Regions from separate parts of the Lysinibacillus sp. S1 genome, predicted to be linked through region 2. Evidence: a T-box and tRNA genes for the amino acid it is inferred to sense, from the RefSeq annotation. Region 2 holds a T-box; the other holds one or more tRNA genes.
What was found. A T-box is a leader RNA that pairs with one kind of tRNA and senses whether it is charged. The one in region 2 lies ahead of leuS (leucine--tRNA ligase), so its partner is inferred to be a tRNA-Leu.

Region 1: it encodes a tRNA-Leu, which carries the amino acid that the T-box ahead of leuS (leucine--tRNA ligase) is inferred to sense. The anticodon was not compared.

What each region holds. Positions count from the first base shown of each region.
Region 1 is NZ_CP173154.1:3,240,826-3,258,039, reverse strand. It holds gene tatC (twin-arginine translocase subunit TatC) at 1-400, opposite strand, end outside; gene ACHZEU_RS16240 (twin-arginine translocase TatA/TatE family subunit) at 418-603, opposite strand; gene ACHZEU_RS16235 (redox-sensing transcriptional repressor Rex) at 769-1,404, opposite strand; gene ACHZEU_RS16230 (ATP-binding cassette domain-containing protein) at 1,658-3,601, shown strand; gene tsaD (tRNA (adenosine(37)-N6)-threonylcarbamoyltransferase complex transferase subunit TsaD) at 4,036-5,052, opposite strand; gene rimI (ribosomal protein S18-alanine N-acetyltransferase) at 5,052-5,504, opposite strand; gene tsaB (tRNA (adenosine(37)-N6)-threonylcarbamoyltransferase complex dimerization subunit type 1 TsaB) at 5,497-6,204, opposite strand; gene tsaE (tRNA (adenosine(37)-N6)-threonylcarbamoyltransferase complex ATPase subunit type 1 TsaE) at 6,201-6,650, opposite strand; gene ACHZEU_RS16205 (hypothetical protein) at 6,830-7,168, opposite strand; tRNA gene ACHZEU_RS16200 (tRNA-Asp) at 7,636-7,711, opposite strand; gene ACHZEU_RS16195 (M24 family metallopeptidase) at 7,928-8,938, shown strand; rRNA gene rrf (5S ribosomal RNA) at 9,098-9,213, opposite strand; rRNA gene ACHZEU_RS16185 (23S ribosomal RNA) at 9,405-12,332, opposite strand; rRNA gene ACHZEU_RS16180 (16S ribosomal RNA) at 12,514-14,065, opposite strand; tRNA gene ACHZEU_RS16175 (tRNA-Gly) at 14,263-14,336, opposite strand; tRNA gene ACHZEU_RS16170 (tRNA-Arg) at 14,354-14,430, opposite strand; tRNA gene ACHZEU_RS16165 (tRNA-Leu) at 14,453-14,538, opposite strand; tRNA gene ACHZEU_RS16160 (tRNA-Lys) at 14,605-14,677, opposite strand; tRNA gene ACHZEU_RS16155 (tRNA-Gln) at 14,693-14,767, opposite strand; tRNA gene ACHZEU_RS16150 (tRNA-Asp) at 14,773-14,848, opposite strand; tRNA gene ACHZEU_RS16145 (tRNA-Glu) at 14,879-14,950, opposite strand; tRNA gene ACHZEU_RS16140 (tRNA-Asn) at 14,952-15,028, opposite strand; gene ACHZEU_RS16135 (SprT family protein) at 15,120-15,581, opposite strand; gene ACHZEU_RS16130 (Tex family protein) at 15,649-17,214, opposite strand, start outside.
Region 2 is NZ_CP173154.1:3,862,293-3,868,897, reverse strand. It holds gene ACHZEU_RS19400 (NupC/NupG family nucleoside CNT transporter) at 1-918, shown strand, start outside; gene leuS (leucine--tRNA ligase) at 1,054-3,471, opposite strand; T-box leader at 3,559-3,769, opposite strand; gene ACHZEU_RS19390 (SulP family inorganic anion transporter) at 3,835-5,577, opposite strand; gene ACHZEU_RS19385 (helix-turn-helix transcriptional regulator) at 5,634-5,981, opposite strand; gene ACHZEU_RS19380 (MDR family MFS transporter) at 6,129-6,605, opposite strand, start outside.

The DNA of each region.
Region 1 (17,214 bases), 620 kb from region 2:
TCATGAATTTGATGACATATGGGAATAGTAAAAAGTACGAAAAAGATAACCCTGCAAGAAACAATAAAAATGAATACGGAATATAGCTTAGAGTTGCTTTACGCTCTACTTCCCTTAATCCAGGGCTAATAAACGACCATAATTGATACATCAACACGGGTGATGAAAGAATAAATGCAATTATAAAAACAACTTGTATATAAATTGCAAGTGGTGTGACTACATCAAATGCATGAAGCTCTATATTATATTTGGCTCCAGTCATTTGAAGGTATTTTACAAGTGGCTTTGCGACAAAAAAGGCGCCGGCCATAGCTAGAACAAAGAAAACGGCAACAATGAACAGCCGTTTTCTTAATTCTTCTATATGCTCAATGACAGTTAGATCTTTTGGATTCATTCCTCAAACATCCTAACTTACTTATCTAGTTCTTTCTTTTTCTTATCATCATCATCTTCGTCGGCTAAACCTTTAGTAGCATTTTTGAATTCACGTAATGTTGAACCAAATGCCTTACCAAGCTCTGGTAACTTTTTAGGACCAAAAATTAGTAACGCGACAACTCCGATAATAATGAGGCTCATAGGACCAATACCACCCATTACAGCCACCTCCTCTTTATATCCATCATTTTAACGCATATTTCGCCATTTTGCTAACTAATTATATGTGAAAGTTTTTCGTCACACTCACTGATTTGACCTCATTTTATTTAAATTATCTATTTGACAGAAACGGTGAATTACACTAAAAAATATGTATGGTTTTCACTCTTCCTGATTACGTATTAAATAAATAAGCGCTTGCAACTCTACCGATAAATCGATTGTTAAAAGCTGCATTCTATCAGGTACTGTTAATCGCTCTGGCGTAAAGTTTAAAATTCCCTTTGCATTCATGGCTGCTAAGCGATCCGCCATTTTTTGAGCGGAGCGTGGTGAAACGGTTAAAATAGCAAGCTCTGCACCGTATTCTGCATATTTTTCTTCCAATAAATCTGGATGAAAAACCGGAATGTTACTGATCATTTTGCCATCCTTCGGTGCTTTTGAATCGAATGCTACCACAATATGTGTATTATGGTTTTTTTGAAAATTATATTTTAATAATGCACTGCCTAAATTCCCCACACCAATTAACGCTACTTTTGTCGTTTCATGTTGATCAAGCGTCTGGCTAAAAAATTGTAATAGATGCTGCACATCGTAGCCATAACCTTTTTTCCCAAGTGCACCAAAATAAGAAAAATCACGGCGAATAGTTGCAGAATCTATTTTCATCGCTTCACTCAATTCCTTCGACGAAATACGTTCCATACCTTCTTGTGCAAAGTTTTGAATAAATCGATAGTAAAGAGGAAGTCTTTTTGTAGTGGCTTGTGGAATTTTTAATTCTTGTTTCAAACTTTTTCCTCCTTATGATGTACCTCCATCAATTTTACTGTCTTTAACTACTAATTTTAATACATTCATCCTTAACAATATACAACATTTTTGCAATCCCCTGCTGTATTTCTCTTTAGTTAATGGCGCCTTATACGCAGCTAACTAAAAAGAAATCGTTTCAATCTTACATGACTGCTAGGAATAAGTAAAGCACGGACATTGCATGCAAATCGTTCATCCATTACACTAAGGTAGAATTGAGGTGTCAAGAATGATTGTTTTACAGGTCAATCAACTAACTAAATCCTTTCTTGCAGATGAAATTTTAAGTGGTGTTAAATTAGAAGTTCAACACCGTGACCGTGTTGCCTTAGTAGGACGAAACGGTGCAGGTAAATCTACTTTATTAAAAATAATTGCTGGTCAAATGTCTTATGATTCAGGTGATATCATTATCCCAAAGGATATTCAAATAGGCTATTTAGAGCAACATGCAGGATTAAACTCTACGCTAACAATTTGGAATGAAATGATGACTATATTTGAATCTCTTTTAGCCCAAGAACAGCTGCTACGCTCACTTGAACAACAAATGGCTGATCCTACTGTCTATGAAAACCCTACTATGTATGCGAAAGTTATGTCGGAATACGATCAATTACAGCATACGTTTAAAGATGCAGGTGGCTATCAATATGAATCAGACATACGGTCAGTCCTTCATGGTATGCAATTTTATTCCGAAGACTATGACAAACCCATCAGTTCCTTATCTGGTGGACAGCGCACACGTTTAGCACTTGCTAAGCTCTTACTTAGTAAACCAGATCTTTTAATTCTCGATGAGCCAACGAACCATTTAGATATCGAAACACTATCTTGGTTGGAATCCTATTTAAAGGGCTATGAAGGCGCTATTTTAATTGTTTCCCATGACCGCTACTTCTTAGACCAAGTCGTTTCTATTGTCTACGAAGTATCTCGTCATCGCGTTACCAAATATCCGGGTAATTATAGTGCATATCTAGATGAAAAAGCTAAAAATTATGAGCGTGATGTCAAACTCTTTGAACGTCAGCAAGATGAAAAGGCCAAGCTAGAGGATTTTATCCAAAAAAATATTGCACGTGCTTCTACAACAAAAATGGCACAAAGTCGACGTAAAATGCTTGAACGTACCGAGTGGATGGAATCGCCGGATGGTGATGAGAAATCCGCTAGTTTCGGTTTCACGATTGAACGTCAAAGTGGAAATGATGTTTTATCTGTTGATGAATTAACGATAGGTTATAACGATCGTACCATTTCTAGTGGGATAAACCTCCGCACTTTTCGTGAGGATCGTATTGCCCTTGTTGGACCAAACGGAGTTGGTAAATCGACATTATTAAAAACAATTGTAAAAGATTTATCCCCTCTTGGAGGTAGTATTCGTTATGGTACGAATGTACAAATCGGCTACTATGATCAAGAGCAAGCAAAGCTATCGAGCAATAAGAGTGTCCTAAAAGAATTATGGGATGAATGGCCACTCATGAACGAAAAAGATATTCGAACTGTATTAGGGCGTTTTCTTTTTAGTGGTGAAGATGTGGATAAAGCTGTATCCTCTTTATCGGGCGGTGAAAAAGCACGCCTTGCACTCGCAAAGCTAATGATGCAAAAGGCTAATTTCTTAATTCTAGATGAGCCTACCAATCATTTGGACTTAGATAGCAAAGAGGTATTAGAAAATGCCTTGATTGATTCTCCAGGTACGCTTCTATTTGTCTCACACGACCGCTACTTCATTAATCGTATCGCAACAAAAGTGGTGGAGTTATCTGGAACGGGTTCATTTGAATATTTAGGTGACTACGATTATTACGTTGAGAAAAAGCAGGAACTATTGGAGCTAGCACAAATGAAGGCTGCCTCCCAACCACAAGTACAGCAAGACCTACCTGATAAAACCTCTACATCAAAAATTGATAAAGAAGCAAAAAAGCGTGAACGTCAAATTAGACGTACGATTGAAGATTTAGAAAGCAAGATGCAAGAAACATCTGCTATTGTTGCAAGACTAGAAGAAGCTCTTTGTGACTCTGCCATTTTTACCGACCATGAAAAAATTTCAATGCTTCAAGCAGAATTAGCAACTGCTAAAGAACAGCATGAGCTATTAGAATTAGAATGGCTTGAGTTAAATGAAGAACTTGAAAATATTAGTATGTAAATGATGTAAGCCATGTGAAAGGTCACATGGCTTTTTCTTTACTTGTCTTCATTTTTCATATATATTGGTCAAGTGCTATTTTTCGACAAAAAATGCCCACAGTTTTATTCACACTACAAATCTAGTAGTACCAACATATCAACAGAGTTTTCCACATTGTCCACAATGAAAATTTATTTTATCCACATTCTATCGTATAAAACCAGCTACTATATATTGAATAATCACAAGTTATACACAAGTTATCAACAATTTGTGCATAAGTACGCGTGTTCGCCATTTAATTCGCTCCTTTACCTGTGGATAATTTTCTGAAAAATTTGTCAATTGTGATGCCTCTACTGACTATTCCCTTAGCACGGTTCTTTTTTATCAACAATTATTCGACAATTAAAAAAAGAGATATCTAAAAATATAGATACCTCTTTCTTACACTATACCCAGGATTTTAACTCCATTCCTGGACGTCCATTCATCATTAAGTTTCCTCGAATACCAGCCTCAAACATCGGCATAGCTGCTGCGCCAATCATTGCCGCATTATCAGTACACAATTTAAGCGGCGGTACAAAAAACGGGATACCTTCCTCTTCAAATACAGTCTCCAAAGAAATTCGCAACCCCTTATTTGCTGCTACACCTCCAGCTGCAATAACCTGTTTCACCTGATATTCGCGAGCAGCACGTAATGTCTTAGCAGTCAGTACTTCAACAACACTTTCCTGAAAGCCCTTGGCGACAGCTGCTGGTGAAATAGCTTCACCTCGTTGATCCATATTATGTTTATAATTGATGACAGCTGATTTTAAACCGCTAAAGCTAAAATCATATGAATCCTCTTCCAACCATACTCTTGGAAAAGGAACAGCCTCTCCTTCCTCATGAGCAAGACGATCAATATGTGGCCCACCAGGATAAGGTAAATTTAAAACACGCGCCACTTTATCATAAGCTTCACCAGCTGCATCATCTCTTGTTTCACCAATGACCTCAAAAGAGCCATGTTCCTTCATATAGACAAGCTCTGTATGACCGCCTGAAACTACTAGTGCTAATAAAGGGAACTCCATCGGCTGAACAAGCGCATTGGCATAAATATGCCCTGCAATATGATGCACACCTACAATTGGTAGGTTATTCGCAAAGGCAAAAGCCTTCGCTGCATTAATGCCAATCAACAATGCCCCTACAAGACCCGGACCCTCTGTAACAGCAACCGCATCCAAATCTACCGGCTTTAAATTTGCTTGAGCTAATGCTTCTTCAATTACCATCGTAATTTGTTCAACGTGATGGCGTGATGCAATTTCAGGAACAACGCCACCAAATCGCTTATGACTCTCTATTTGAGAAGCAACAACATTCGACACGATTTCATGACCATTTCGTATAATCGCTGCAGCTGTTTCATCACAGCTTGATTCTATTGCTAATATCAATCCATTATTCATTATAAATTCACCCACATGACAAGGGCATCCTCCCCGTTATCCGTATAATAGCCTTTCCGTATACCACCATCTTGGAATTGGAGCTTACGATAAAGATTTTGTGCAACTGTGTTCGTTACTCGTACCTCCAATGTCATAACCTCCATTCCATGTAAACGAGCTATTTGCATTGCCTCACGCATTAATCCCTCGCCTATACCTCGTCCACGAGCTGCCTCAATAACAGCTACATTCGTAATTTGGGCTGCATCTATAACCATCCACATCCCGCAAAAACCAATAATACGTCCACTTGCATCAACAGCCAGCACATAATGGGCATACTGATTTTCATGTACTTCATAGTAAAAGGAATCCAACGTCCAAGGTACAGGAAATGAAGCTACTTCAATTTCATAAACTGCTGGTACATCATCAGAAACCATTTTACGATAAGTTACATCACTACTCATGTTCTTTCTCCTTCTGTTCTTTCAGCCAATTTGCTTCAGCCTCTGCAATTCGTTTATATTGTGGGACAAAGTGATGAGTAGCTTCAACACTCGGTAATTCCACTTTAGTTCCTACACGAATAACTTCCGTTGCACGTGGCAAGTCAAGACTAAAAGGTGCACGAAAAGCGTTATCGCCAAGCTCCTCTACAATGTTATCCCAAAATAAGCCCACATCTGTTCCTACAAATAAAATAGGTGCATCTAATGCCCTTAAACGCTCTAATAAATCAGCGATATGTGCATGATGATCCTCCACAAGAGCCTCTAGAGTCACTCCTTGATAAACAGCTGTATAAACATTATCTCTTCTTGCATCAAAAATTGGACAAATTAATCCATTATAAAGGGTAGCATTTGCAGCTAATGCTTTTAAGCTAGAGACACCAACTAAAGGTATCTGTAATGTCCATGCTAGGGTTTTCGCTAATGTTACACCTATACGGACCCCTGTATACGAACCTGGCCCTTCAGACACTGCAATAACATCCAAGTCGCCTGCCTTCAAACCTGCTCTTGCTAATACCTCTTCAATAGCGGGCATTGCGCCTGCTGAATGTGTTAATTTTATATTTTGTACCAGCTCAGCTACCACTTTTCCATCCCTCACAATAGCAACGGAAAGTGGTGTATTCGCTGTTTCTATTCCTAACCAAATCATTTCATTAGCTCCTCACATAGTGCCTCATAGCGTTCCCCACTAGGTATTAACACAAATCGTCGTTCATTGTCTCCGATTCGATAAATCTCTATCGCTAATCGATTCCGTGGCAAATCCTGTTCTATTAAATGCGCCCACTCTACCACTGATACTGCATCTCCATAAAATAATTCATCCCAACCAAGGTCCTCGTCACTTTCAGCCAAACGATAAACATCTAAATGATTGAAGGGTAAACGTCCTTCATACTGTTTAATGATTGTAAATGTTGGACTGTTGACCGTTCTTTTCACACCAAGCCCTTTTGCTAAGGCCTTCGTAAACGTTGTCTTGCCTGCACCCAAATCTCCTTCTAATGTAATTGTATCTTGAGCTTCTAGTAATTTTGCAAGTGTCACGGCAAAACGCTCTGTATCATCAACTGAATTCATGATTATTTCATACATTCTCATTTTTCCTCTCATCACTACATTACCTCTAGTTTACCTAAACTAGCGAAAATGTTCAAAGCATCCAATATCATTATATCCTACATAGATTATCTTCGTTAAAAAGCCTAATTTTATGACATGGTAGCCATTTAAATAAAAAAACACGCCTTCTTTTACAAAGACGTGACAACTATTTATCTGTTTGAATGACCTTTCACTGCTATGATTTCTTTGCCAATTAGTTTATCATCCTTAAATTTTACTATATAGGCCTGTGTCATCAAGATTTCATCATTCCAACGATATTCATTATTTTTGATTTTTTTACCTGCGCCGCCTGCTGCTTCTACTACCTCAATATATGACATATCATTTTTTAATTTCTCAAATTCTACTTCGTTCATATTTTTTTGCCAGTGATACGCATTTGATTCTTCAATCTCCATAATAGGATCTCCACAGCCTACCATCATTATCATGGAACCAATAAGCAAAGGGAAATAAATACTTTTAAAAGAATAATCTTTGCTCATATAAACACCTCCGTAGCCAATCCGATTACATCTACTTTTTTACCCCTAATCTTTATATTAGAAACATCTCTAATTTTACCTTATAGAAACGCTATCATTTATCGGTAATTTTTACTATTTTTAGATAATGTTAAATATATGAAATTCGCTATGTTTATGGCAATATTATCGATCATTTCACAGCGATTTAAGCCATTTTTTAGATACACTTGATATGTTTTAGGGAAATAGATGTTGTTTATGAAATAATAAAGGGAAGTTGGTCTCAAATACTTCACAAAATGTTATGCTTTTAGCCTCTGTGTTTCTACTAGGCAGTGTTGATCCTTTCGACATTATTCATTTGTCATGTAATTTCTACTTAATTTACTGATAAACTCCTGAAAGATGAATTGGATCCATACTCCAATCACATACAAAAAAGTCCCTATGATGTAAAATCATAAGGACTGTAATATCAATTTAAATGGCGGTCCCGACCGGGATCGAACCGGCGATCTCCTGCGTGACAGGCAGGCATGTTAACCGCTACACCACGGGACCTCTTTAAGACATTTATAAATATATCATAGAAAATATAGATATACAATATCTTTTTTCACATTTTTTTAATATATTTTCCACATAATCAACATCTACTTTCATATAAGCTCTAAACATGATGCAAATTTTGCAGTATATTTAACTTTGAAGGGGGAAACATAACATGTCAAATTAGAACAATTACAAGCAGCCTTACAGCTCCACAATACCGATGCAATTATTATCACAAATGCTCAAAATCGTCGCTATCTAACAGGTTTTACAGGTAGTGCAGGTACAGTTATTGTAACAAAGACACGCGCACTTTTATTAGTAGACTTCCGCTACACACAGCAAGCAACAAATCAGTGTGACACCTTTGAAGTACTAGAGATTGATCGCAACCATTTATATGAAACCATTCAGGAAATTCTTGAACAGGAATTAATTCAAACTGTTGGTTTTGAGCAACATCATGTAACTTATTTTAGCTATCAATTAATGAAGAGCAAATTGACAGCTATATTAAAACCAATGCCTACTATTGTAGAAGATTTACGGATGATTAAAACACCAGAAGAAATTGAAATAATTAAGAAAGCAGCATGGATTTCCGATGAGGCGTTTAATCATATTCTGACATTCATCAAACCAGGTATTTCAGAACTTGAGATTGCCTATGAATTAGAGTCTCATATGCGAAAAAATGGTGCAACAGGTGCAGCCTTCGATATGATTATTGCTTCTGGCCATCGTTCAGCACTCCCACATGGTGTAGCATCCTCTAAAATAGTGGAGCAAGGTGACATGTTGACAATGGATTTTGGTGCTTACTACCGAGGTTATCGTTCTGATATGACAAGAACGATTGCTGTTGGAGAACCATTAGAGCAATTAAAAGAAGTATATCAAATAGTTTATGGTGCCTTACAGCATGCCCTTTCCAATATGAAGGCTGGTATTACTGGACAAGAGGCCGATAGTTATTCACGAGACTTCATTACTAAAAAGGGATATGGACAAAATTACGGACACGGTGCAGGACATGGTATAGGCTTAGATATCCATGAAAACATATTTATGTCTACCATATGTAAAGACATGTTAGAAGAAAATATGGTACTAACTGTCGAACCGGGTATTTATATACCTAATGTAGGTGGTGTTCGAATCGAGGATGATGTTATCGTTACAAAAGAAGGTGTGGAAGTCATCACTCACTCTCCTAAGGAACTCATTATTTTATAGCCCATTAAAGTGATGTTTTATATGGAGATATCATTAAAGAAGTTTAGCTGCTTACTTTGATATATAACAAATGTTTTAAAGAGTAAGTACAATAAATTCTTTGTACTTACTCTTTTTATAAAAGAAAAAACAGCCAACACACAGCTGACTGTTTTGTTTGCCTAGCGACGTCCTACTCTCACAGGGGGAAGCCCCCAACTACCATCGGCGCTAAAGAGCTTAACTTCCGTGTTCGGTATGGGAACGGGTGTGACCTCTTTGCCATCATCACTAGACTTATGCGACCTCCAATACACGGCGTATTACTGCGTCAGCTGCTCTCGTTCAATCAGTCACGTACAGAAGTACGCTCCTTCAATCACTCGTTTGCTTCCTTGTACTACTTGTGTCTTGAAGCTCTCTTTTTTTGTTGAAAGAATTGTTCTTTCAAAACTGGATAAACGGTGCATTGAATGTTTCAAACTTTTTGGTTAAGTCCTCGATCGATTAGTATTCGTCAGCTCCATGTGTCACCACACTTCCACCTCGAACCTATCTACCTCATCGTCTTTGAGGGATCTTACTTACTTGCGTAATGGGAAATCTCATCTTGAGGGGGGCTTCATGCTTAGATGCTTTCAGCACTTATCCCGTCCACACATAGCTACCCAGCGATGCCTTTGGCAAGACAACTGGTACACCAGCGGTGTGTCCATCCCGGTCCTCTCGTACTAAGGACAGCTCCTCTCAAATTTCCTACGCCCACGACGGATAGGGACCGAACTGTCTCACGACGTTCTGAACCCAGCTCGCGTACCGCTTTAATGGGCGAACAGCCCAACCCTTGGGACCGACTACAGCCCCAGGATGCGATGAGCCGACATCGAGGTGCCAAACCTCCCCGTCGATGTGGACTCTTGGGGGAGATAAGCCTGTTATCCCCGGGGTAGCTTTTATCCGTTGAGCGATGGCCCTTCCATGCGGAACCACCGGATCACTAAGCCCGTCTTTCGACCCTGCTCGACTTGTAGGTCTCGCAGTCAAGCTCCCTTGTGCCTTTACACTCTACGAATGATTTCCAACCATTCTGAGGGAACCTTTGGGCGCCTCCGTTACCTTTTAGGAGGCGACCGCCCCAGTCAAACTGTCCGCCTGACACTGTCTCCTGCCCCGCTAAGGGGCATGGGTTAGAATTTCAATACAACCAGGGTAGTATCCCACCGACGCCTCCTTCGAAGCTGGCGCTCCGAGATCTCTGGCTCCTACCTATCCTGTACAAGTTGTACCAAAATTCAATATCAGGCTACAGTAAAGCTCCACGGGGTCTTTCCGTCCTGTCGCGGGTAACCTGCATCTTCACAGGTACTATAATTTCACCGAGTCTCTCGTTGAGACAGTGCCCAGATCGTTACGCCTTTCGTGCGGGTCGGAACTTACCCGACAAGGAATTTCGCTACCTTAGGACCGTTATAGTTACGGCCGCCGTTTACTGGGGCTTCAATTCGCAGCTTCGCTTGCGCTAACCACTCCTCTTAACCTTCCAGCACCGGGCAGGCGTCAGCCCCTATACGTCACCTTACGGTTTTGCAGAGACCTGTGTTTTTGCTAAACAGTCGCCTGGGCCTATTCACTGCGGCTCTCATGCGCTTGCACGCTCAAGAGCACCCCTTCTCCCGAAGTTACGGGGTCATTTTGCCGAGTTCCTTAACGAGAGTTCTCTCGCACACCTTAGGATTCTCTCCTCGACTACCTGTGTCGGTTTGCGGTACGGGCACCTCTCACCTCGATAGAGGCTTTTCTTGGCAGTGTGAAATCAGGAACTTCGTCCATACGGACTCGCCATCACAGCTCAACGTTACAGTGTGCGGATTTGCCTACACACACGCCTTACTGCTTGGACGCGCACAACCAACGGCGCGCTTACCCTATCCTACTGCGTCCCCCCATTTCTCAAACGGTGAGGAGGTGGTACAGGAATATCAACCTGTTGTCCATCGCCTACGCCTATCGGCCTCGGCTTAGGTCCCGACTAACCCTGAGCGGACGAGCCTTCCTCAGGAAACCTTAGTCATACGGTGGACGGGATTCTCACCCGTCTTTCGCTACTCATACCGGCATTCTCACTTCTAAGCGCTCCACCAGTCCTTCCGATCTGACTTCAACGCACTTAGAACGCTCTCCTACCACTGACATCGTAGATGTCAATCCACAGCTTCGGTGAATCGTTTAGCCCCGATACATTTTCGGCGCAGCGTCACTCGACCAGTGAGCTATTACGCACTCTTTAAATGATGGCTGCTTCTAAGCCAACATCCTGGTTGTCTGTGCAACGCCACATCCTTTTCCACTTAACGATTACTTTGGGACCTTAGCTGGTGGTCTGGGCTGTTTCCCTTTTGACTACGGATCTTATCACTCGCAGTCTGACTCCCGTGTATAAATATCTGGCATTCGGAGTTTGTCTGAATTCGGTAAACCGGGATGGCCCCCTAGTCCAAACAGTGCTCTACCTCCAGTATTCTCATCACGAGGCTAGCCCTAAAGCTATTTCGGAGAGAACCAGCTATCTCCAAGTTCGATTGGAATTTCTCCGCTACCCACACCTCATCCCCGCACTTTTCAACGTGCGTGGGTTCGGGCCTCCAGTAAGTGTTACCTCACCTTCACCCTGGACATGGGTAGATCACCTGGTTTCGGGTCTACGACCACGTACTATTTCGCCCTATTCAGACTCGCTTTCGCTGCGGCTCCGCCTTCTAAAGCTTAACCTCGCACGTAATCGTAACTCGCCGGTTCATTCTACAAAAGGCACGCTATCACCCATTAACGGGCTCTAACTACTTGTAGGCACACGGTTTCAGGATCTCTTTCACTCCCCTTCCGGGGTGCTTTTCACCTTTCCCTCACGGTACTGGTTCACTATCGGTCACTAGGTAGTATTTAGCCTTGGGAGATGGTCCTCCCGGATTCCGACGGAATTTCACGTGTTCCGCCGTACTCAGGATCCACTCAGGAGAGAACGAACTTTCGACTACAGGGCTTTTACCTGCTCTGGCGGACCTTTCCAAGTCGCTTCATCTAACTCGCTCTTTTGTAACTCCGTATAGAGTGTCCTACAACCCCAAGAGGCAAGCCTCTTGGTTTGGGCTCTTCCCGTTTCGCTCGCCGCTACTCAGGGAATCGATTTTTCTTTCTCTTCCTCCAGGTACTTAGATGTTTCAGTTCCCTGGGTCTGCCTTCAAGACGCTATGTATTCACGTCAAGATACTACGCGATTAAACGTAGTGGGTTCCCCCATTCGGAAATCTCCGGATCAAAGCTCACTTACAGCTCCCCGAAGCATATCGGTGTTAGTGCCGTCCTTCTTCGGCTCCTAGTGCCAAGGCATTCGCCGTGCGCCCTTAATAACTTAACCAAGTTATTAAGCCTATAAAAAACTTAAAAAATAAATGTGTTTGTTACAATTTCAATGTCGTTTTATCCAGTTTTCAAAGAACAAGTTTTGAAGTGTTTCATTCAGATAGAATGAACCTTCAAAACTGAACGCAAAACGTAATCTTACAAACCCAAGGTTTGTATTCCGAAATAATCCTTAGAAAGGAGGTGATCCAGCCGCACCTTCCGATACGGCTACCTTGTTACGACTTCACCCCAATCATCTATCCCACCTTCGGCGGCTGGCTCCAAAAGGTTACCTCACCGACTTCGGGTGTTACAAACTCTCGTGGTGTGACGGGCGGTGTGTACAAGGCCCGGGAACGTATTCACCGCGGCATGCTGATCCGCGATTACTAGCGATTCCGGCTTCATGTAGGCGAGTTGCAGCCTACAATCCGAACTGAGAACGACTTTATCGGATTAGCTCCCTCTCGCGAGTTGGCAACCGTTTGTATCGTCCATTGTAGCACGTGTGTAGCCCAGGTCATAAGGGGCATGATGATTTGACGTCATCCCCACCTTCCTCCGGTTTGTCACCGGCAGTCACCTTAGAGTGCCCAACTAAATGATGGCAACTAAGATCAAGGGTTGCGCTCGTTGCGGGACTTAACCCAACATCTCACGACACGAGCTGACGACAACCATGCACCACCTGTCACCGTTGCCCCCGAAGGGGAAACTATATCTCTACAGTGGTCAACGGGATGTCAAGACCTGGTAAGGTTCTTCGCGTTGCTTCGAATTAAACCACATGCTCCACCGCTTGTGCGGGCCCCCGTCAATTCCTTTGAGTTTCAGTCTTGCGACCGTACTCCCCAGGCGGAGTGCTTAATGCGTTAGCTGCAGCACTAAGGGGCGGAAACCCCCTAACACTTAGCACTCATCGTTTACGGCGTGGACTACCAGGGTATCTAATCCTGTTTGCTCCCCACGCTTTCGCGCCTCAGCGTCAGTTACAGACCAGAAAGTCGCCTTCGCCACTGGTGTTCCTCCAAATCTCTACGCATTTCACCGCTACACTTGGAATTCCACTTTCCTCTTCTGCACTCAAGTCCCCCAGTTTCCAATGACCCTCCACGGTTGAGCCGTGGGCTTTCACATCAGACTTAAAGGACCGCCTGCGCGCGCTTTACGCCCAATAATTCCGGACAACGCTTGCCACCTACGTATTACCGCGGCTGCTGGCACGTAGTTAGCCGTGGCTTTCTAATAAGGTACCGTCAAGGTACAGCCAGTTACTACTGTACTTGTTCTTCCCTTACAACAGAGTTTTACGATCCGAAAACCTTCTTCACTCACGCGGCGTTGCTCCATCAGGCTTTCGCCCATTGTGGAAGATTCCCTACTGCTGCCTCCCGTAGGAGTCTGGGCCGTGTCTCAGTCCCAGTGTGGCCGATCACCCTCTCAGGTCGGCTACGCATCGTCGCCTTGGTGAGCCGTTACCTCACCAACTAGCTAATGCGCCGCGGGCCCATCCTATAGCGACAGCCGAAACCGTCTTTCAGTCTTTCACCATGAAGCAAAAGAGATTATTCGGTATTAGCCCCGGTTTCCCGGAGTTATCCCAAACTATAGGGTAGGTTGCCCACGTGTTACTCACCCGTCCGCCGCTAACGTCAAAGGAGCAAGCTCCTTTTCTGTTCGCTCGACTTGCATGTATTAGGCACGCCGCCAGCGTTCGTCCTGAGCCAGGATCAAACTCTCCATAAAAGAAATTTGATTAGCTCAAATGTTTTGCTGGCATCATGTTTGATGTCCAAAATTGTTGTTTTGTTCACTAGCAAAAGCTAGCTACTTAAAACTTTATTGATTACGTTTTGCTTGTTCAGTTTTCAAGGTTCATGTCATCGCCCTTTTGGACAACTATTTAAATTTACCATACAACCAAGAGGTTGTCAACACTTTTTTGGAGCGGGTGATGAGAATCGAACTCACGACATCAGCTTGGAAGGCTGAGGTTTTACCATTAAACTACACCCGCATATATTTTCTTGAAAATGGCGCGCCCGGCAGGAGTCGAACCCACAACCTTCTGATCCGTAGTCAGACGCTCTATCCAATTGAGCTACGGGCGCATATGAAATTAATTAATTGACTTGGTGCGGCCGAGAGGACTTGAACCTCCACGGGGTTGCCCCCACTAGGCCCTCAACCTAGCGCGTCTGCCGTTCCGCCACGACCGCATTCAATTAGTAACTTTTTTATTATACTATGATAATTCAAAAAGTCAACTCTTTTTCTTAAAGAGATGAGCCATGAAGGACTCGAACCTTCGACCCTCTGATTAAAAGTCAGATGCTCTACCAACTGAGCTAATGGCTCGAATTAAGAAATGAATGGCTGGGGTACTAGGATTCGAACCTAGGCATGACGGAATCAAAATCCGTTGCCTTACCGCTTGGCTATACCCCAATAAGTGGCGGTCCCGACCGGGATCGAACCGGCGATCTCCTGCGTGACAGGCAGGCATGTTAACCGCTACACCACGGGACCAAAATATTATTTACATTAAATTATGAAAAATGACCCCTACGGGATTCGAACCCGTGTTACCGCCGTGAAAGGGCGGTGTCTTAACCACTTGACCAAGGGGCCATGGCTCCGAAGGCAGGACTCGAACCTGCGACAACCTGATTAACAGTCAGGTGCTACTACCAACTGAGCTACTTCGGAATAATTCATGTTATGTTGTCGTCGTTATCTTGTCGACTTTTACTATTATAGGGACAACTCAACAAAACGTCAACTATTTTTTAAACTTTTTTTACTCTACTAATTTTAATTTCCCCAAACACTTACTGCAACAATACCTTTCAACATTCATTTTTATTTTCCGTATATATAATTGGTGGCAATTGACACAAGTATATGTATAGCGTCGTCGTTGTTTTTTAACTGTAGCTTTCGGGACATGTAAAACTGCGCAAAATCGAGGGGCATCTACTTTCCTTAATAATTCTCTAAAATCTTTATCTCGATGCTGATACCCTTTACCTTCAATATGTAGGTGATAATGGCATAATTCGTGTAAAACAATACCTTGAATCTCTTTCAAACCGTATAACTCATAGGCTTTAGGATTAATCTCAATATTATGGGATTGTAAAAGATATCGTCCTCCCGTTGACCGTAATCTCGGATTAAAGTAGGCTTGATGCAGAAAAGGCCTCTGAAAGTTTTCTAAAGATAAGCGACGAACAAGCTCTTGTAATTCTTGATTGTCCACAGTAATCACCTCTAACAACAAGAATACCACACTGCGTAGTATAGACAGTGTGGCAAAAATTTAGTACTCAAACTAATGCTTGATTTTTAGGAGGAAGCATCGTTAAAGAGATACGTCCTTTCGTTACATCTATTTGTTCAACCCAGACAGTTACAATATCCCCAAGTGCCACAACTTCTAATGGATGCTTTATACGTTTATTTTGGAGTTTAGAAATATGCACAAGTCCATCTTGCTTCACGCCAATGTCAACAAATGCGCCGAAATCTACTACATTTCTTACCGTCCCCTGCAATTCCATACCTACTTTTAAATCTTCCATTTTTAATACATCAGTCTTAAGCAATGGTTGTGGGAATGCATCACGTGGGTCACGACTAGGTTTCATTAAGGTATCCACGATATCTTGAATTGTCACAACTCCTACTCCAAGCACATCACTTAATTTTTGGATTTTTAGTGCTGCAATAGCATCCTCTGCCTTCTGTGTCCCTAACTCTTTTTTATCTATTTGAGCCTCTGCTAATATTTGCTCAGCAAGGGCATAGCTCTCAGGATGAATACCTGTAGCATCAAACGGATTTTTTGCTTCTGGGACACGTAGGAAACCAATAGCTTGTTCATACGTTTTGGCGCCTAACCTTGGAATCTTCTTTAATTGCGCACGTGTAGTAAATTGACCATTTTCCTCTCGCGTCTTTACGATATTCTCTGCAACAGTTTTTGATAGACCAGAAACATATTGTAAGAGTGATGATGAAGCCGTATTTACATCTACACCAACTTGGTTAACAGCTGTTTCTACTATAAAAGATAGCGATTCATTTAATTTTTTTTGAGAAACATCATGCTGATACTGACCTACACCCACAGCTTTTGGTTCAATTTTCACTAACTCTGATAAAGGATCCTGTAAGCGACGTGCAATGGAGACAGCACTACGTTGTTCAACCTGTAAATCAGGAAATTCTGTACGTGCAATTTCAGACGCTGAATAAACAGATGCCCCCGCTTCATTGACAATCACATAGGCTATGTCAGTAGTAAGTTCATTTAATACATCCGCGATAAATTGTTCTGTCTCCCGAGATGCTGTACCATTACCAATGGCAATTATACTTATTGGATACTTTGCCAAAATTCCTTTTACAATAGCTTTGGATTTTGCCACATCTGGTTTCGGTGGATGTGGGTAAATAGCTGTAACCTCAAGCATTTTCCCAGTTTCATCTACAACCGCCAGCTTGCAACCTGTACGGTAAGCTGGATCAACCCCTAAAACATATTTACCTTTCATAGGTGGTTGTAGCAATAGGTTACGTAAATTTTCAGAAAAAATATGAATAGCCTGTGCCTCAGCTTTTTCTGTAAGCTCGTTTCGTAATTCCCTTTCAATTGAAGGCTGAATTAAACGCTTGTACGAATCCTCGATTGCTAGTTTAACTTCTGCAATAGCAGGAGACGAACCAGTTGCAGGTATCCATTCTTTCCACATAATCATTAATACTCGGTCCACCGGCACATGAATAGAAACCTTTAAGATTTCTTCTTTCTCTCCTCGGTTTATTGCTAAAATACGGTGTGGTACAATGCGACTAACAGGCTCTTCATATTCGTAATACATTTCAAAAAC
Region 2 (6,605 bases):
TTCTTTTTAACAGTTTTATTACCGATCGTCTTTATATCTGTTCTGATTGGGATCTTGCAGCATTTTAAAATTCTTCCTTTTCTGATGAAATGGGTAGGTTTATTTTTAAGTAAAGTAAGTGGCATGGGGAAATTGGAATCCTATAATGCTGTTGCTTCTGCTATGGTAGGCCAATCCGAAGTGTTCATAACTGTTAAAAAGCAATTAGATAAGATTGCACCACAACGTATGTATACATTATGCGCTTCTGCTATGTCGACTGTTTCGATGTCAGTAGTTGGAGCTTATATGACGATGATTGAGCCAAAGTATGTTGTTACGGCCATTGTATTAAACCTGTTTGGTGGATTTATTATTGTTTCCATCATTAATCCATATACTGTGGATGAAAAAGAAGATATCTTAACAATTGAAGATGAACAGAAGCAAGCGTTCTTTCAAATGATTGGCGAATATATTATGGATGGCTTTAAAGTAGCCATCATTGTTGGGGCAATGCTTATTGGTTTCGTAGCATTAATGGATTTAATCAATTCATTATTCGATATGATTATCGGTATATCTTTCCAAGAAATATTAGGCTATATCTTTGCGCCAATCGCTTTCCTAATGGGTATCCCATGGGCAGATGCTGTGGCTGCTGGCGGTATTATGGCAACCAAATTAGTAACAAACGAATTTGTTGCTATGATTAACCTTGGCGATGTTGCCGAGTCCATGAGTGAACGTACATTAGGTATTATTTCTGTATTCCTCGTATCTTTTGCCAACTTTTCATCAATCGGGATTATTTCGGGAGCTGTAAAAGGTTTGAATGAAAGGCAAGGGAATGTCGTTGCTCGATTTGGACTAAAGTTGTTGTACGGTGCTACACTCGTAAGTATCCTAACAGCTATTATTGTGGGATTGATTATTTAATTGTATCAGGAGCTATTTATTGAACTGCACTCAGTTAGATGGGTGCAGTCCTTATTTTATTGCTTAAGCTCTAAATTAAAAAATGTACATTACTAAAATTGAATTTAGTAATGTACATTTTTACTTTATATCTCTTTATTTTACGACAATATTGACAAGTTTGCCTGGAATAACGATGATTTTCACTAAGCTCTTTCCTGCCATGTATTCTTGAACCTTTTCATCGGCAAGTGCTACTTTTTCAATATCCTCTTTTGAAGCATCTTTTGCTACGACGATCTTAGCACGAACTTTACCAGCAACTTGTACAGCAATTTCTACTTCATCATCCACAAGCTTTGCTTCATCATATGTTGGCCATTGCTCATATGAAAGAGTTGAATCGTGTCCTAATAGTTGCCATAGTTCTTCTGCAATATGTGGAGCGATTGGAGCTAGCATTTTCACAAAGCCTTCAGCATAAGTCGTTGGAATCACATCAGCTTTATAGCAATCATTAATAAAGACCATCATTTGTGAAATAGCTGTGTTAAAGCGGATGCCTTCATAATCCTCTGTCACTTTTTTCACTGTTTGGTGGTATGATTTTTCAAGTGATTGATCGTTAGACACTTGAATTTTTGCTGAAATTGCGCCATCTTCTTCACTGACAAATAGACGCCAGATACGGTCTAAGAAGCGGCGTGCTCCATCTAAACCATTTGTAGACCATGCAACAGAAGCCTCTAGTGGGCCCATGAACATTTCATATAAACGTAATGTATCGGCACCATGTGACGTAATGATTTCATCTGGGTTGACAACATTGCCCTTAGATTTAGACATTTTCTCGTTACCTTCACCTAGAATCATTCCCTGGTTAAATAATTTTTGGAATGGCTCTTTTGTATGGACAACGCCTAAATCATAGAGAACTTTATGCCAGAAGCGAGCGTATAGTAAATGTAATACAGCATGCTCCGCACCACCAATATAAATATCAACAGGTAACCAACGTTTTAGTAACTCTGGGTCTGCAATCGCCTCTGTATTTGTAGGGTCGATATAGCGTAGGAAGTACCAGCTCGAACCTGCCCACTGTGGCATTGTATTTGTTTCACGACGTCCTTTTTTACCTGTCTCTGGATCGACAACATTTACCCATTCTTCAATATTTGCTAATGGTGACTCACCAGTACCTGATGGACGGATATTATCTGTTTTTGGTAGCATTAAAGGTAATTCTGATTCTGGAACTGGCGTAATCGTGCCATCTTCCCAATGAATCATTGGAATTGGTTCACCCKAAMAACGCTGACGGMAGAATAACCAGTCACGTAGACGATAAGAAATTTTCTTCTCCCCTACACCTTTTTCCGCTAACCATTCAATGGCTTTCGCAATGCCATCTGCTTTATTTAAGCCATTCAGGAATTCAGAGTTAATATGTTGACCATCACCTGTAAATGCTTCTTTGCTAATGTCTCCACCTTCAAGTACAGGAACGATGTCTAAGCCAAATTCAGTTGCGAATTCATAGTCACGTTCATCATGTGCTGGCACCGCCATAATAGCACCTGTACCATAAGACACTAACACATAGTCAGCAATCCAAATCGGCACTTTTTTACCGTTTATCGGATTCACTGCATAAGCACCTGTAAATACACCTGTTTTTTCTTTCGCTAAATCTGTACGCTCTAGGTCAGATTTCATTTTAACTTTCTCTAAATAAGCCTCAACAGCTTGGCGTTGGTCAGCTGTTGTAATTTGTTCCACTAATTTATGCTCTGGTGCAAGCACACAGTATGTAGCACCAAACAATGTATCAGGACGTGTTGTGAAAACTGTGAAGTTTTGATCAGAACCGTCAATGGCAAATGTCACTTCTGCCCCTTCTGAACGGCCAATCCAATTGCGTTGCATATCTTTAATAGATTCAGGCCAATCAACTTCTTCTAAGTCATCGATTAAACGATCAGCATAGGCTGTAATTTTAAGCATCCACTGCTTCATTGGTCTGCGTTCTACTGGATGACCACCACGCTCTGATTTCCCATCAATTACTTCTTCGTTAGCTAATACCGTGCCAAGTGCTGGACACCAGTTAACAGCTACTTCATCTACATAAGCTAAACCTTTCTTATAAAGCTGGATAAAAATCCATTGTGTCCATTTATAATACTCTGMATCAGTTGTGTTAATTTCGCGACCCCAATCATAGCTGAAGCCTAGCRCTTGWATTTGACGTTTAAATGTCGCAATATTTTTAGCTGTAAATTCAGCTGGATCATTCCCTGTATCAAGTGCATATTGCTCAGCTGGTAAACCAAAAGCATCCCAGCCCATTGGATGAAGTACATTATAGCCTTGCATACGTTTAAAGCGTGATAGAATATCAGTTGCCGTATACCCCTCTGGATGGCCTACATGTAGTCCTGCGCCAGATGGATAAGGGAACATATCTAAAGCAAAGAATTTAGGCTTCGCTGTTTCATTTTCAGTTTTAAATGTTTTGTTATCAGCCCAATATTGCTGCCACTTTTTTTCAATTTGTTCATGATTAAAACTCATTTTTTTTCCTCCTTCGATTGATCGTGCTGCTCTCCATCATAATTGAKAAAATATTTAAAAAATAAAAAAAACTCGCCCCTTTCTTATAGAAGGGACGAGAGAATWTGTACTCCCGCGGTACCACCCAAATTAGTGATTACACTCGGCTCAAGCTTCCTTAACGCGGAAGAAACGACACACGCTGTTTCACGCGGGCAGACTCAGAAGGCGAGTTCAACTTGCATTCTTACTAGCTCCCACCAACCGCTAGCTCTCTAAAAAGAACCACAAATCTACTATTCCTCATCACAGTCTTTACATGATATTGCATTTATTCTAATGGAAAGTATTGAAAAGCACAAGCCTTTGTTTACAGCTTACCCATTACTGAACAATTAAATCCTTTTCTTCCTTAGACTTTGATAAATCCTGACATTCATGAAAAGCAAAGTGCTGACAACCAATACATTGATTGACGTTTAAATAATGGAAAGCTTTTGTAATCGCTTCTCCAGTATGCTGAAAAAAATGCTGCGCGCCTATTTTATCGTAAAGTCCATTGTGCTGAAGAGCATCCTTTAAATCTCCTTGCACACCCGTTACCAAAATAGTACCGCCCTGTGCTGTATAATTTTCAATGATATTACTAAAATATGCTTCTCCAGTAGAATCCATAAAGGGCACTTTCCCCATCCGTAATATCAAAACTCTTGGTTGCTGATGCAAAGTACTTTCAATCGTTTGTTCAAACATTTGTGCAGCACCAAAAAACAACGGCCCTTCAATTGTGTACATACTAATTTGCGGGCAATCATGCTGCTGATGCACTACATGTGGCTGTACCTTTTCACTTTTATTTGAATGATCTGGAAGTACTTTTGTAACWACAAGCTTTTCAKTCATYCGTTTCGCAAATAATAGCACAGCCAGCACAAGCCRTACCTCAACTGCTAATGTAAGACMKGTGAATACCGTTAATAAAAAGGTAATCAATAATACCAGTGAGTCGCCTGATTTTAATTTTGCGATATGTGAAAAATGATGTCGTTCACTCATATTCCAAGCTACGACCATCAATACCGGAGCCATGCTTGCTAACGGAATATGAGATGCATATGGAGCTAATAACAATAATGTGATTAAAACAAACACACCATGAATGATACCCGACATAGGAGATACTGCGCCTGTTTTGATATTGGTCGCTGTGCGTGCAATGGCGCCTGTTGCTGGAATACCACCGAATAAAGGCGTCACAATATTAGCAATCCCCTGACCAATTAACTCACGATTACTGTTATGCTTACTATTTGTCATCCCATCCGCCACAACTGCCGATAATAGAGACTCAATACCACCTAGCATTGCAATGACAAACGCTGGGCCAATAAGTTGTTGTAATCGTTCGAGCGTGATGTTTGGTAAGGCGAAATGAGGTAATGTATTAGGAATTTGCCCATAAGCCGTTGCAATGGTAGCAACTTGTCCTGAAAAGAAGAAAGTTGCCATAAGTGTAGAGACAACGATACCCGCTAATGCTCCTGGAACCTTTGGAAAAAACTTTGGAGTTATCATTATTGTCGCCAAGCATACGACAGCAGTAAGAATACTATACGTATTTGTCGTACCAAGCTGCTTAATGATTTCCTGTATGTTGGCGATAAAATATTCATGCCTTTTAACATTTGTGAGCCCTAGAAAGTTAGCGATTTGACCTGTAAAAATAATCACTGCTATCCCTGCTGTAAAACCAACTGTTACAGGACGTGGAATAAACTTAATTAAAGTCCCTAACTTAAAAAAGCCCATGACACAAAGCAATACCCCTGCCATTAAACCCGCAAGTAATAAATCTTCATAGCCATAGGTAAGAACAATCCCCAATAAAATTGGCACAAACGCCCCCGTAGGCCCACCTATTTGATATTTAGAACCTCCAAAGAGAGAAATAAGAATACCTGCAATGCAAGCCGTATAAATCCCATATTCAGGTTTCACACCCGATGCTATGGCAAAGGACATGGCAAGTGGAATAGCAACGATTCCCACAATAATCCCTGACAATAAATCCTTCTTTACATGTTGAACTGAATATCCTTCAAAGCGTCCTGTAAACAGTGACTTCATAGATAAATCTTCCCTTCGAAATAATAAGCAAAGCCCAATTTTTCATCATCATTGATTTACTTATTCTCTTCGTCACCTTCATTACTTGTCATTTCCTCTAATCTCGAAATGGTATTAACCAAATGGTTATTAAAAATATCCTTTGCCACCCCAAGTAATGCACCAATCATTGGGTCACTTAAAGAATAATAAACTTTTTTTCCTTCCTTCACGCCATAAACAATATTTTTAGCACGCAATACACTTAATTGCTGAGAAACGGCAGAACCCTCTTTCTCTAAGCAATCTTGAATCTCATTGACACTTTTCTGTCCATCTACAAGGAGTTCAAGTATTCTGATGCGTAACGGATGTGCTAATGCTTTGAAAAAATCCGCTTTAAACTGTTGTAAGCCCTCGTCCATAAAAAATCCCTCCATATAACTACATATTCAAATATTTGAATATGTATGATTGTAATCCTGTCACAACATTTTTTCAATATCTACTATTAAAAAAAGAACAAAAACAAGTGCTTAACACTCGTTTTTGCTCTTTTCAGTGCGACATTATTAATCTGCTACTATTTTGTTCTTCTTTAAAGGATAATCGTATGTTAAACATGGAATAATCGCCAATAGTACGATGACCACCAATGTTAAAACGAGAGGAATCATGCCAAATTGATCTACCATAATACCACCAAATAGTGGACCAATCATCCGTCCTCCAGTAGCAGCACTATTGATAATCCCTTGATAGAATCCTTGACGACCTTTTGGTGCCAGTTGATTAGCAATCGTTGGTAATGCAGGCGTATAAAACATTTCACCAAATGTTAAGACAAGCATCGCTGCTCCAAACATTTTAAAATCGTTTGCAAAGGCAATAATACCAAAGGAAAGTGCAATCAGCGTTACACCAAATACTAACTGGCGCTTTAAATTGTGTTCCCACCGCTTTACGAGTGGTGCAATGAGTGGTTGCCCAATGACAATTAGAAGGCCGTTGATTGTCCAAAGTAAGCTATATTGCTTTAATCCCAATCC